Regions from separate parts of the Aeromonas sp. FDAARGOS 1409 genome, predicted to be linked through region 1. Evidence: riboswitches for the same ligand, from Rfam matches in the RefSeq annotation. Region 1 holds a riboswitch; each other region holds the start of a gene.
The links. A riboswitch is a leader RNA that binds a small molecule or an ion and turns the genes downstream of it on or off. The one in region 1 is predicted to bind cyclic di-GMP.

Region 2: linked by a shared signal. The riboswitch ahead of lafK (lateral flagellar response regulator transcription factor LafK) and the one ahead of I6L39_RS02080 (glycosyl hydrolase family 18 protein) in region 1 are both predicted to bind cyclic di-GMP.
Region 3: linked by a shared signal. The riboswitch ahead of gbpA (N-acetylglucosamine-binding protein GbpA) and the one ahead of I6L39_RS02080 (glycosyl hydrolase family 18 protein) in region 1 are both predicted to bind cyclic di-GMP.

Annotation. Positions count from the first base shown of each region.
Region 1 is NZ_CP077395.1:446,075-450,283, reverse strand. Features, by position in the region: gene I6L39_RS02085 (PAS domain-containing hybrid sensor histidine kinase/response regulator) at 1-1,849, shown strand, start outside; cyclic di-GMP riboswitch class I at 2,053-2,139, shown strand; gene I6L39_RS02080 (glycosyl hydrolase family 18 protein) at 2,251-4,209, shown strand, end outside.
Region 2 is NZ_CP077395.1:895,210-899,418, forward strand. Features, by position in the region: gene lfiE (lateral flagellar hook-basal body complex protein LfiE) at 1-312, opposite strand, end outside; gene lafK (lateral flagellar response regulator transcription factor LafK) at 324-1,586, opposite strand; cyclic di-GMP riboswitch class I at 1,839-1,926, opposite strand; gene lfhA (lateral flagellar biosynthesis protein LfhA) at 2,121-4,196, opposite strand; gene flhB (flagellar biosynthesis protein FlhB) at 4,200-4,209, opposite strand, start outside.
Region 3 is NZ_CP077395.1:2,022,947-2,027,155, forward strand. Features, by position in the region: gene I6L39_RS09700 (cytochrome b) at 1-485, opposite strand, end outside; gene gbpA (N-acetylglucosamine-binding protein GbpA) at 584-2,008, opposite strand; cyclic di-GMP riboswitch class I at 2,075-2,160, opposite strand; gene I6L39_RS09710 (methyl-accepting chemotaxis protein) at 2,393-4,075, opposite strand.

The sequences.
Region 1 (4,209 bases):
CAAGGAGCTGGAGATGCTGGCGGCCCGCTTCGTCGGGTCGAGCCGGGTCAAGCGCGCCTTCGGCCGCTTCGCCGGCGAGCACGGCGGCACCCTGGCGCCCCAGATGCAGGCCTCCGCGGATCTCATCGCCCACACCGAGCGGCTGTTGGCCGGGGTGTTCGGCACCTCGTCCGCCCGTCTGGTGCTGGCCTCGGCCCTGCAAGGGCGCAACATGCAGCTCGAGGAGATCGCCACCATAGTGGACGAGGCCTCGGACGTGTTCCGCTTCAACCGCGGCCTGCTGCAGGGGGCCATCGAGCACATGGGGCAGGGGATCTCGGTGGTGGACAGGGAGCTCAGGCTGGTGGCCTGGAACCGGCGCTACATAGAGCTGTTCTCCTATCCCCCCGGCCTCATCCAGGTGGGGCGCCCCATCGAGGAGATCATCCGCTACAACGCCGGGCAGGGGCTGTGCGGCGCGGGGGACGTGGAGGCCCAGGTGGCGCGTCGGGTCGCCTTCATGAAGCGCGGCAGCCCCCACATCTCGGCCCGGGAGCGCCCGGACGGCCGGGTGATCGAGATGCAGGGCAACCCCATGCCGGCGGGGGGCTTCGTCATGACCTTCACCGACATCACCCCGTTCCGGGCGGCGGAGCGGGTACTGCGCGAGGCCAACGAGCACCTGGAGGCGCGGGTGGCCGAGCGTACCCACGAGCTCTCCGAGCTCAACCGCCAACTGCTGCTGGTAAACCAGCAGGTGGAGCGGGCCAACCAGTCGAAGAGCCGTTTCCTCGCGGCGGTGAGCCACGACCTGACCCAGCCTCTCAACGCGGCCAAGCTCTTCACCTCCTCCCTGCTGGAGATGCTGCCCCCGGAGGACGAACCGGCCCGCATCGCCCGTCACATCGACGACGCCCTGGGGGCGACCGAGGATCTCATCACGGATCTGCTGGACATCTCGCGCCTCGAGGCGGGCAAGTTCAAGGCCAAGAAGCTCGACTTCGCCCTGAGCGACGTGCTGGGCAACCTCAAGGCGGAGTTCGGGGTGCTTGCCCAGGCCGGGGGGATTCAGTTCTCCGTGGTGGAGAGCAGCCTCGCCGTCTACAGCGACGTGCGCCTGCTGCGCCGGGTGCTGCAGAACTTCCTCACCAACGCGTTTCGCTACAACCCGGGGGGCCGGGTGCTGCTCGGCTGTCGCCGCATGGGGGACAAGGTGCGCATCGAGGTGTGGGACAACGGCCCCGGCATCCCGGAGGGCAAGCAGGAGGCGATCTTCGACGAGTTCTCCCGCCTCGACCACTCCCGCACCGCCAGGGAGCAGGGGCTCGGCCTCGGACTCGCCATCGCCCGCGGCATCTCCCAGGTCCTGGGTCACCAGCTCTCCCTGCGCAGCTGGCCCGGAGCGGGATCCGTCTTTGCCATCACCCTGAACCTCGCGACCCGGCCGGTGACGCCGAGCCAGGTGACGACCCCCGCCCAGCGGGACAGCCAGCTGGAGGGGGTGAGGATCCTCTGCATCGACAACGAGGAGGACATCCTCATCGCCATGGCGTCCCTGCTGGGGCGCTGGGGCTGCGAGGTGCGCTGTGCCCAGAGCCTGGCCCAGGCAGAGGAGATCATCGGCGACGGCTTCCTGCCCGCCCTGGTGCTGTCTGACTATCACCTGGACGACGGCAAGACGGGGTTGCAGGCGCTGCATATGATCCGGCTGGCATATGGCAACGAGATAGGCGGCATCATCATCAGCGCGGATCGCAAGAGCGAGCTGCAGGCGCAGATCCGCGAACACGGCTTCGGTTATGTGAGCAAACCGGTCAAACCCCTCAAGCTGCGGGCCCTGATGAACAGCCTCTTGCTGCCGGTACAGTGACGGCATTCACATTATCGCGCATTGGGTGGTGATTTTTTAAAGGCCGTTTCGGCGCCATGAATGGGGTTTTTATCGCCATGTTGCCGGCCTTTTCCCCACCATGTCGGACAAATGAGTCCCTGTTGATGTCACTTCTGTCAGGTGGCGCGAAGGCGTCTCTCCTTTATAGTCATTTGGCGATTATTTTCATCGCAAACCAAGTTGTGCAAAAAAGGCAAACCGGGCGAAAGCCCGGGACGCAAAGCTTCCGGTCTAAGGGTCAGCGAACCTAGGATAGCGGGGCCACCACAGGTTGTATCGTCCATGGGCCAAGCCATGGTGGCGATGTTGTCTGCGTTACCTGTCAGGTTGCGTTGCCTTTTTCGTTGTTCATTCCAATAACGAAATAAGGAAATTCAATGATGTTCAGTCCAAAACATTCCCTGCTGGCGCTCCTGGTCGGGGGCCTCTGTGCCGCTCCCGCCTTCGCCGCCGCCCCGGGCAAACCCACCATAGGCTCGGGCCCCACCAAGTTTGCCATCGTCGAAGTCAATCAGTCCGCCTCGGCCTACAACCAGCTGGTGACCGTTCACAAGGACGGTGCCCCGGTCAGCGTGACCTGGAACCTCTGGTCCGGCGACGTGGGCCAGACCGCCAAGGTGCTGCTCGACGGCAATGAGGTGTGGTCGGGCCCGGCGTCCGCCGCAGGCACCGCCAACTTCAAGGTCACCAAGGGGGGGCGCTACCAGATGCAGGTGGCCCTGTGCAACGCCGATGGCTGCACCCTCTCCGACAAGAAGGAGCTGGTGGTGGCCGACACGGACGGCAGTCACCTGGCCCCGCTCAATGCGCCCCTCCAGGAGAACAACAAGCCCTACGCCAACAAGTCCGGCAAGGTGGTGGGGGCCTACTACGTGGAGTGGGGTGTCTATGGTCGCAAGTTCACCGTGGACAAGATCCCGGCCCAGAACCTGACCCACATCCTCTACGGCTTCACCCCCATCTGCGGCGGCAACGGCATCAACGACAGCCTGAAAGAGATCTCCGGCAGCTTCGAGGCCCTGCAGCGCTCCTGCGCCGGTCGCGAAGACTTCAAGGTCTCCATCCACGATCCCTGGGCGGCGATCCAGATGTCCCAGGGCAACCTCAGCGCCTGGGATGAGCCCTACAAGGGCAACTTCGGCAATCTGATGGCGCTCAAGCAGGCCCGTCCGGACCTCAAAATTCTGCCCTCCGTCGGGGGATGGACCCTCTCCGATCCCTTCTACTTCCTGGGTGACAAGACCAAGCGCGACACCTTCGTCGCCTCGGTCAAGGAGTTCCTGCAGACCTGGAAGTTCTTCGACGGCGTGGACATCGACTGGGAGTTCCCGGGCGGCCAGGGGGCCAACCCCAACCTGGGCGGCCCGAACGATGGCGCCACCTATGTGGTGCTGATGCAGGAGCTGCGCGCCATGCTCGACGAGCTGGAAGCCGAGACCGGTCGCCAGTATGAGCTCACCTCGGCCATCAGCGCCGGCGGCGACAAGATTGCCAAGGTGGATTATCAGGCGGCCCAGCAGTACATGGACCACATCTTCCTGATGAGCTACGACTTCAGCGGCGCCTTCGACCTGAAGAATCTGGCCCACCAGACCAACCTCTTTGCCTCCAGCTGGGATCCGGCCACCAAGTACACCACAGACAAGGGCGTCAAGGCGCTGCTGGGTCAGGGGGTGGCGCCGGGCAAGATAGTGGTCGGCGCCGCCATGTACGGCCGCGGCTGGACCGGGGTGAGCGGCTACCAGGCCGGCAACCCCTTCACCGGCACCGCCACCGGACCTGTGACCGGTACCTGGGAAAATGGCGTGGTGGATTACCGCGACATCGTCAACAACCGCATGGGCGCAGGCTGGGTGCAGGGTTATGACGAGGCGGCCGAGGCCCCCTATGTCTTCAAGGCCGGCACTGGGGATCTCATCAGCTTCGACAACGATCGCTCGGTCAAGGCCAAGGGGCAGTACGTGCTGGCGAACCAGCTCGGCGGTCTGTTCGCCTGGGAGATAGACGCGGACAACGGCGACATCCTCAACGCCATGCACGAGGGGATGGGCCACGGCGAGGGTAGCCTGCCGCCGGTCAACAAGCCGCCGGTGGCCAATGCCGGCAGCGATCTGAACGCCACGGGCCCGGCCGAGGTGACCCTCAACGGCAGCGCCTCCCACGATCCGGAAAACGGCGTGCTGACCTACGGCTGGAAGCAGGTCTCCGGGCCCCAGGCGACCCTGCTCGATGCCACCCAGGCCAGGGCCCGCGTGGTGCTGGACGCCGTCAGCGCCGACATCAACCTGGTGTTCGAGCTGACCGTGACCGACGATCAGGGCCTGACCGCCAAGGATCAG
Region 2 (4,209 bases), 450 kb from region 1:
CATGATGTCATCGAAGCCGGTCATCAGTTTGTTGCGCACCTGCATCAGGGCGGAAAAACTGAGGCCTGCCTTCTGGCTGGCCACCATGGCCCCCACCAGATCGTCGCTCTGACCGGCGTCGACGGCGGTCATCAGCCTGGAGGCGATATTCTGCTGCTCGTTAACGCGGCCGACGACGTCGCGCATGGCGTCGCTGAACGAGACGGCAGACGCCTCGTTCGGCTCGATGGAAGGGGTTTGGCTGGCGACTCGCTGCATTTCCTGCATCTGCTGCAGGAGCGTCACCTGTGATGACATCATCTCAATCTTCACTCGGTTATCCCTTAGTTTTGTATCTGCTGCTCGACATCGATGCCCTGCTCGCGCATGGCAGCCAGCTTGTATCTAAGTGCCCGGGTCGTCATCCCGAGGGCCTCGGCCGTGCGTGTCCGGTGACCACGGAAACGGCGCAACGTCTCAAGGACGAATTGAAATTCGGCATACCGCTTGGTCTCGTTGAGCCCCTCCGGGGCCGCGAGCGTCTGCGGCTGCGGGGGATCGGCTTCGGCGGCGTAATGGGGCAGCATCAGATCGACGGCCTGAATATGCAATCCGCGAGCCATAATTAGCGCGCGCTGGATGACGTTATCCAGCTCCCGCACATTGCCCGGCCAGTCGTAGGAGAGCAGCTGCCTGCGCGCACTCTCGCCGAGGCGGTATCCCTGCTGGGGGGCGTGACGCTCGATGAAGTACTCCGCCAGGGGCAGGATGTCGTCCTGCCGCTCCCGCAGGGCGGGCCAGCTCATGGGCAGCACGTCGAGCCGGTAGAAGAGATCCTCGCGAAACGCCCCCCGCAGCACCAGCTCCCTCAGATCCCGGTTGCTGGCGGCGATGATCCGCACATCCAGCGGGATCACCTGGTGGCTGCCCAGCCGCTCGACCTCTTTCTCCTGCAGCACCCGCAGCAGCTTGGCCTGCAGCGCCAGCGGCAGCTCGGAGATCTCGTCGAGCAGCAGGGTGCCGCCCTGGGCCAATTCGAACTTGCCCTGCTGGCTGGCCGTCGCCCCGGTGAAGGCCCCCTTGCTGTGGCCAAAGAGAATGGATTCGAGCATGGCCTCGGGGATGGCCGCACAATTGATGGCCACGAAGGGTTTGGCCGCCCGGCTGGACATCTCGTGGATGTAGCGGGCCAGCCGCTCCTTGCCCGTCCCCGACTCGCCGCCGATGAGGATGGTGGCCGAGGTCTTGGCCGCCCGCCTGGCGAGCTGCAGCACCTGCAGGCTCTGGGGGGAGGTGGCGATCAGGTTGGGGATGGCCTGGCGCAGGCGCAGGGCCCCCCTGACCACATCGAGGATCTGTCGCTGGCTGAAGGGCTTGATGATGTAGTCGATGGCGCCGGCCCGCATGGCCTCGGCCGCCAGATAGGCCTGGTGCTCGTTGACCAGGATGACGCAGTCGGTTCCCGCCAGCGTCTGCACCATGGCAGGCCCGGCCTCGGTCATGACCGCCATGTCGAGCAGGATGAGATCGACGCAATGGTTCGAAATAAATTGTTTGGCCTGCATCACAGAATCCAGACAGGAAATTCGATAGCCGGCATTCAACAATATTTGCCCAATATGGTTTCCATTTGATGACCGTGGGGACACAAATAATAAATTCGCATGGGTTTCAATATCGACCGATATTGAATTTTCCTTGATAGAAATATCAGAAACCATATTATCTCGAACCTGTGATTGCACATGAATCAATCAACAGAACTGACACCTGAAAATTAAGACATACAAAGACAGAGCGGCGCTTCTTAATTGAGCACCTGCCCTATATCTGCATAAAAACAAGGCGAGAATCATGGCCTTGGCAACCCCGCTATCATTAGCATCAATGCTGTTAGACCGGAGGCTTTGCGTCCTGACTTTTCAGTACAGTTTGCCTTTATCATGCGACGACCCGTATTTGGATGGCATGGCTTTGTGATCCTTCAAGCCATGAGACACATCTGACACTTTTTATATTTTATGTTCACTGTCAGTCTGTGTCGCGTCAAAAGCCGTCACATCATAACGGCTTTATATGACAATTCAAGCAGGTATACGGAATAGTATCTTCCTACCGGCAAGAAATAAGGCAATTCAACTTCAGCCCAGGGTCCCAATCACCTCGACCCGCAATTCTTCCGGAATCTCGTTATAAGAGAGCACTTTGAGCCCTTTCGAGAAGGAGCGGGCATAACGGGCGATCAGAGGCCTGAGCTGGGGCATGACCACCAGCACCGGGGCATGGCCCTGCTGCTGCAACTGCTCCTTCACCAGCGGCATGTTCTGCTGCAACTGCGCCAGCAGCTGGGGATCCACCGGGAAGCTGTCCAACTGGATCTTGCCCTGCTGCTGTGACTGGCTCATGGCCGTCAGCAGGGTCTGCTCCAACCGGTCATCCAGGGTGAAGGCCTCCAGCACGTCGCGGGACCCTATCGCCTGTCTGACGATCTGGCGCTTCAGTGCGCAGCGCACATCGGACGCCAGCAGGACGGGATCCTTGGTCAGCTCGCTCGCATCCAGCAAGGTGGTGGCTATGGTGCGGATGTCGGTGAGGCTGATCTGCTCCTTGAGCAGCTGGCGGAAGACCCGCAGTTGCTGCATCTGGGTCAGGGCCAGGTTGAGCTCCTCCGCCAGCCGGGGAGACTGGGTGGCGAGATGCTGGCCCAGCTTGCCCACCTCGTCATGGCCGAACAACCCGTCGAGCTGCTCCCTGAGCAGCTTGCTGGCATGGGTGGCGATGACGGTGGCGGAATCCACCACCGAGTAGCCCAGGTTGAGGGCCTTGGCCTTGTTGTCGGGGGAGATCCAGACCGCGTTCATGCCGTAGGCGGGATCCTGGGTCAGCTCGCCGTCCAGGGCACCATAGGTCTCCCCGCTGCTGATGGCCATCAGCCGCTGGCAATCCACATTGCCCGAGGCCAGGGCGATGCCGGAGAGCTTGATGCGGTACTGATCCGGCTGCAGTTGCAGGTTGTCGCGCACCCGGATCTCGGGCAGCAGGAAGCCATACTGTTCGGAGAGCGTCTTGCGTATGCCGCGCACCCGGGCGAGCAACTCGGCCCCCTTGTCCGCCTCCGCCAGCGGCACCAGCCGGTAACCCAGCTCGATGGCGACGCTGTCCACCGGGGGCAGATCCTGCCAGTCCAGCCCCTGGGGCTCCGGCTGCACCATCTGCCGCGTCAGCGCCTCGGCCGCATCCAGCGCCGGATCCGCCACCCGGCGCTTGCTGACGCTCCAGCCGGTCCAGGCCAGCACGGCGGCAAAGCTGAGGAAGGCCAGCATGGGCATGCCGGGCACCAGGCCCAGGATCAGCATGATGGTCGCCGCCGTATAGATGACCCTGGGCGAGGCCAGGATCTGCTGGCCGACCTGATCCGACATCTCCCCCTCGTCACTCACGCGGGTGACTATGATGGCCGCCGCGGTGGACATCAGCAGGGAGGGGATCTGGGCGACCAGGCCGTCACCTATGGTGAGCAGGGCATAGATACGGAACGCATCGGAGACCGGCAGGGAGTGCTGGAAGATGCCGATGGCCAGCCCCCCCACCAGGTTGATGATGAGCACCAGCAGGCCGGCGATGGCATCACCACGGACGAACTTGGAGGCCCCGTCCATGGCGCCGTAGAAGTCCGCTTCCCGGGCGATCTCTTCCCGCCTTGCCCGGGCCTGGTGCTGATCCAGGGTGCCCGCGTTGAGGTCGGCGTCGATGGCCATCTGCTTGCCCGGCATGGCGTCCAGGGTGAAGCGGGCGGAGACTTCGGAGATCCGCTCTCCCCCCTTGGTGATCACCACGAAGTTGATGATCATCAGGATCACGAAGACCACCAGACCCACCACGTAGTTGCCGCCGATCACCACCTCGCCGAAGGCCTGGATGACCTTGCCGGCAGCCTCATGCCCCTCGTGACCGTGCAGCAGCACCACCCGGGTGGAGGCGACGTTGAGGGACAACCGCATCAGGGTGGCGACCAGCAGCACGGTCGGGAACACGGAGAAGTCGAGCGGTCGGCGCGCCGAGACCGAGACCAGCAGCACCAGCACCGCCAGCACTATGTTGAAGGTGAACAGGGCATCCAGCAGCCAGCCGGGCAGAGGCAGTATCATCATCGCCAGGATGGCCAGCAGCATCATGGGGATAGCTGTATAGGATTGGGTCAATACACGCCAGTTCACAACTTACCTCTCA
Region 3 (4,209 bases), 1.6 Mb from region 1:
TCCCCCTTGATCCTGTGGTGGTAGAGGGCGGCCGCCACGTGCAGCAGGACCAGCGCCGCCAGCGACAGGCAGCCGACGCGATGGACGCCGAAGAAGAAGGCGTTGACGTCGGGGTCATCGATGGGGTTGGCGACCGGGTAGAGCCAGAACAGGGAGTAGCCCTGCTCCAGCATCAGGAAGCCGCTCAGCAGCACCACACACATCAGGCTGTAGAGCAGGGCGTGAGCCAGCCGGGCGGCGGGGTGGTGCCGGGTCCGCTCCTCGGGCAGGGGGGGCCGCCAGTGCCGCCAGCCCCAGCGCAGCAGGAAGAGCGGGGTGATCAGGGTCGCCATCGACATGTTCAGCTCAGACAGAAATTGAAACAGCCTTGGGTGGCTGTCGATCACCAGGTGCATCAGGTAGCCGGCCAGGGTGGCGTAGAGGATGACGGCGGCCATCAGCCAGTGCAGCAGGCGGCTCAGGGGGTCATAGTAGTCTTTCGTCATGGGATGTTTCCGAGAGGGCCACGGCGGCACGAGGCCGCGGCAGCCAGGATGACAGGCACAAAAAAGAGGCCGCTCGGGCCTCTTCTGCTTGCGGGGGATCAGTTCACCAGGGTCCAGGCATCCTGCCAGTTGGTGCCCACGCCGGGCTCATACTGGGTCGCGGTACTGGTCCAGATGGTGCACCAGCCGCTGTAGGGGTAGGGCTTGCACTGATAGATCCTGCCGTCCTTGGGCTGCAGCACCTTGGTGCCGGCCTGATAGGAGGACAAGCCTTCCGGGAAGCGGTACTGGTAGTCGCCACCGCTGGCCGGATCCTTGAACATCAGATCCAGGGTCTGCTGCAGGGGAGCGCCGCCCGCCTTCGGCTTGCCCTCGATCACCAGCTGGTGATGACCCGTGCTCAGGCCGCCGACCTCCATGGTGAAGCTCTGGCTGCTGTCCTTGATGTCGGCGCTGGTCTGGCCCTTGGCGGCGCCGCCGTGGTCATACAGGGTGTTGGTGACCGCGAGATCCCCCTCGGCCGTGACGGTGAAATTCAGGGTGACCTTGCCGTTGTCGAGCAGGTATTCGCTCTCCAGGCCGCTCACGCTGATGCTGTCGCTCACCGGGGGTTGCTGCTGCTCGAGCTGGACCTCGACCCGCTGCAGGTTGCTGCCCGCCTTCAGATAGACGGGGTTCTGGCCGTAGACCGGGTTGAACTGGCCATCGCTGCCCTGCTGACCGGCGCGGATCTGGCTCTGCTCGGCGTTGATCCTGGCGGCCAGATCGTGGGCCCAGTTGTTCTTCTGACCCTGCTCGGCGGAGCCTATGGTCAGCACTGTCTGCAGATCGGTGCGCTCGCCGTTGGCGTCGAATACCCGGGTCCTGGCCTTGTCGCCGACCGCCAGATCGGTGGAGGGGTAGATGGTCCCGCCCTGGCTCCAGGTCAGCGGCGGCTGGGTACCGCCATCGAACTGGGCGTCGATGAGGTTGTAGAAGCTGTTGGCGGTATCGCCCACCTCCCAGACACCGAGGATGACCTGGTAGCCGGTGCGCGCCGGCAGGGTGCATTGATGGGTGACCTGCTTGGGCGGCTGCACCATGCCCCCGTCGATGACGCAGAATGGATTGAGATCGAAGGAGTCCCGGGTCAGCGGCTGATTCGGGTTCCACTCCTGCTTGGTGAGGTAGTAGCGCCAGTTGCGGGTGACGTGGTTGGCGGTGAAGGTCCAGCCGATGGTGAAGGGACCGGCCTGCACCTGGCGCTTGGTCCAGCGGTCGCTGGTCTGGGCGTTGAGCTCACCAAATTGCGAGTGGCCGGCCGAGGCGATCTGGCCGTCGGCGGGGCCGCCATTGGGGAAGCCTGACGGCGCCTCCAGGCTCTGTGGCTCCCACTGGATGGCGCCGCACTGGCTGTTGCCACCCGTCTTGCACAGATAGTTGCGCGACTCCGGCTGGCTGATGTAGCCGTGGGCGAGCACGCCGCCACTGGCCAGCAGCGCCAGCGCCGCCGCGAGGTGATTGAGTTTGATAGTTGCTGCCATACATTCCTCTGTTCGGTGATGTGGGCAGTCAAGTTGGCAGGGGGAATACCCCGTGACACACCTGAGTGTGGCAACCCCGCTATCCTGGACGTCATGTCTTTAGACCGGAGGCTTTGCGTCCTGGCCTTTCAACCAGTTTGCCAAATGACTACAAAAAGGGTCATGTGCCGCCAATGGCGACCCCTCATCATGACTATATTTTGTTAAAAAATTAAGTGTAAAAATTGACAGGTCTGTCTCATCGGAGCACCGCAATCCGGGATGCCGTCTTCCCGGGGGCTGTTCTTCGGGGCTTGGGGGAGACAGCCCGTAGCGGGCTCTCAGGGGGTTGATGAGGGTCTGTCCCCTGTCAGCCAGGCTGACAGGGGACGACGAGGTGCCACGTCAGTGGCGTGGCTGAGGGGTGACCCTGTGTGTGGACGAGGAGCCCTGAATCGGTCGTGGCGCCAGATCCGGGGCTGTGCTGCCCAGTCTGAACAGGGCCAGGCGCTCGTCCAGACTGCGGGAGAGTCCGGCCAGCAGTTCGCTTTCCCGGGCCAGCTGGGAGGCGGCCTGGGACATCTCGAGCGCCGAGTCGTTGATGCCGCTGACGTTGCGGTTCATGTCCTCCGCCACCATGCTCTGCTGCTCCGCCGCCGTGGCGATCTGGGTCGCCATGTCGCTGACGTGCTGGATGTGGTTGACGATGAGGGAGAGATCCTGACCCGCCTTCTCGGACTGGTTGACACTGCTCTCCGCCAGTTTCCGGCTGGCGTCCATGGCGCTGGCGGCGGTGACCGCCCTTTGCTGCAACTGGGTGATGGTGCTCTGGATCTCCTCGGTGGAGTGACGGGTCCGACTCGCCAGCTGGCGTACCTCGTCGGCCACCACGGCGAAGCCGCGTCCCTGTTCGCCGGCCCGGGCCGCCTCGATGGCGGCGTTGAGGGCCAGCAGGTTGGTCTGCTCCGAGATGGCGCTGATGACCGCCGTCACCTCGCCTATCTGCATCACCCCCTCCTTGAGCTGGTTGACCTGCAGGGTGGCCTGCTCCACCTCGGTGGCCAGCGCCTGGATGCCGTGCACGCTGGCATGGACATCCTGGTTGCCGAGCCCGGCCTCGCTGGTGGCGTCCTGGGTGTCCCGTGCCGTGTTCTCGGCGTGGCCTGCCACGTCGGAGATGGTGGTGCTCATCTCGTTCATGGCGGTGGCGAGCTGGGCCAGCTGATCCCGCTGGCTGTTGACCGCCTGGTTGGTCTGCTCGGCGGAGGCGGCGATGCGCAGGGCGGCATCCGCCACGTTGCGGGCGCCCTGGCTCGCCTCCAGCAGGGCGTGACGAATGGCATCCAGCCCCTGGTTGGTCGCGCTGGCGACGGCCCCCAGTTCATCCTTGCCGTGCACCGGGATGCTCACAACCAGATCCCCGGCGGCCACCCGGGCCATGGCCCGGTTGATCTCGGTGAGCGGGGTGACGATGGAGCGGCTGATGGCCAGGCCCAGCAGCCCCATCAGCAGGATCACCAGCAAGGTGGCCCCGCCCATCAGCCGGTACTGGGACCAGATGGTGGCCTGGATGTCCTGCAGCAGCACGCCGGAGCCCAGGATCCAGCCCCAGGGCTGGTAACCGGCCACCAGCGACATCTTCTGGGCCGCCTCGCCGGAGGGGGAGAGCCACTGGTACTCCAGGCGCCCGCTGCGGCCACCCTTGCCCAGATCCACCATGCGCTGCCAATGGGATTCGGCGGGCGTCCCGCCCATCTGCTGGCCGACCAGCTCCGGCTTGGCGGGATGCACCACCACGTGGCGGTTCTCGTCCAGCACGAACAGGTAGTTGTCCCCGTCAAAGCGCATGCTGTCGAGCATGGCCTTGGCCTGCGCCTGCGCCTGCTCCGGGGGGAGGGTGGCGGCCAGGGTCTGGATCCGGCTCATGGCCAGATCCAGCACCGCCTGCAGCCTGGCTTCCCGCTCGCTCATCAGATTGCGATGCAGGGCACTGGCCGAGATGAACAGCAGTGCGAGGAAGCCGATCAGTGCCAGTGAGAGCAGCAGCATCAGCTTGCGACTCACGGCGATATCACCGAGCTTGAACATAGTCTTTTCCTTACTTTCCCATGCGGGTCTGGTTATGACCGGTCTGCCGGCCGGACCTGATCGTTTTTATTGTTAACATCCATTTAACTTTCAAAGGGTTGTGATGGCTGGTTGCCAATTGGGCGTGCCGGCAT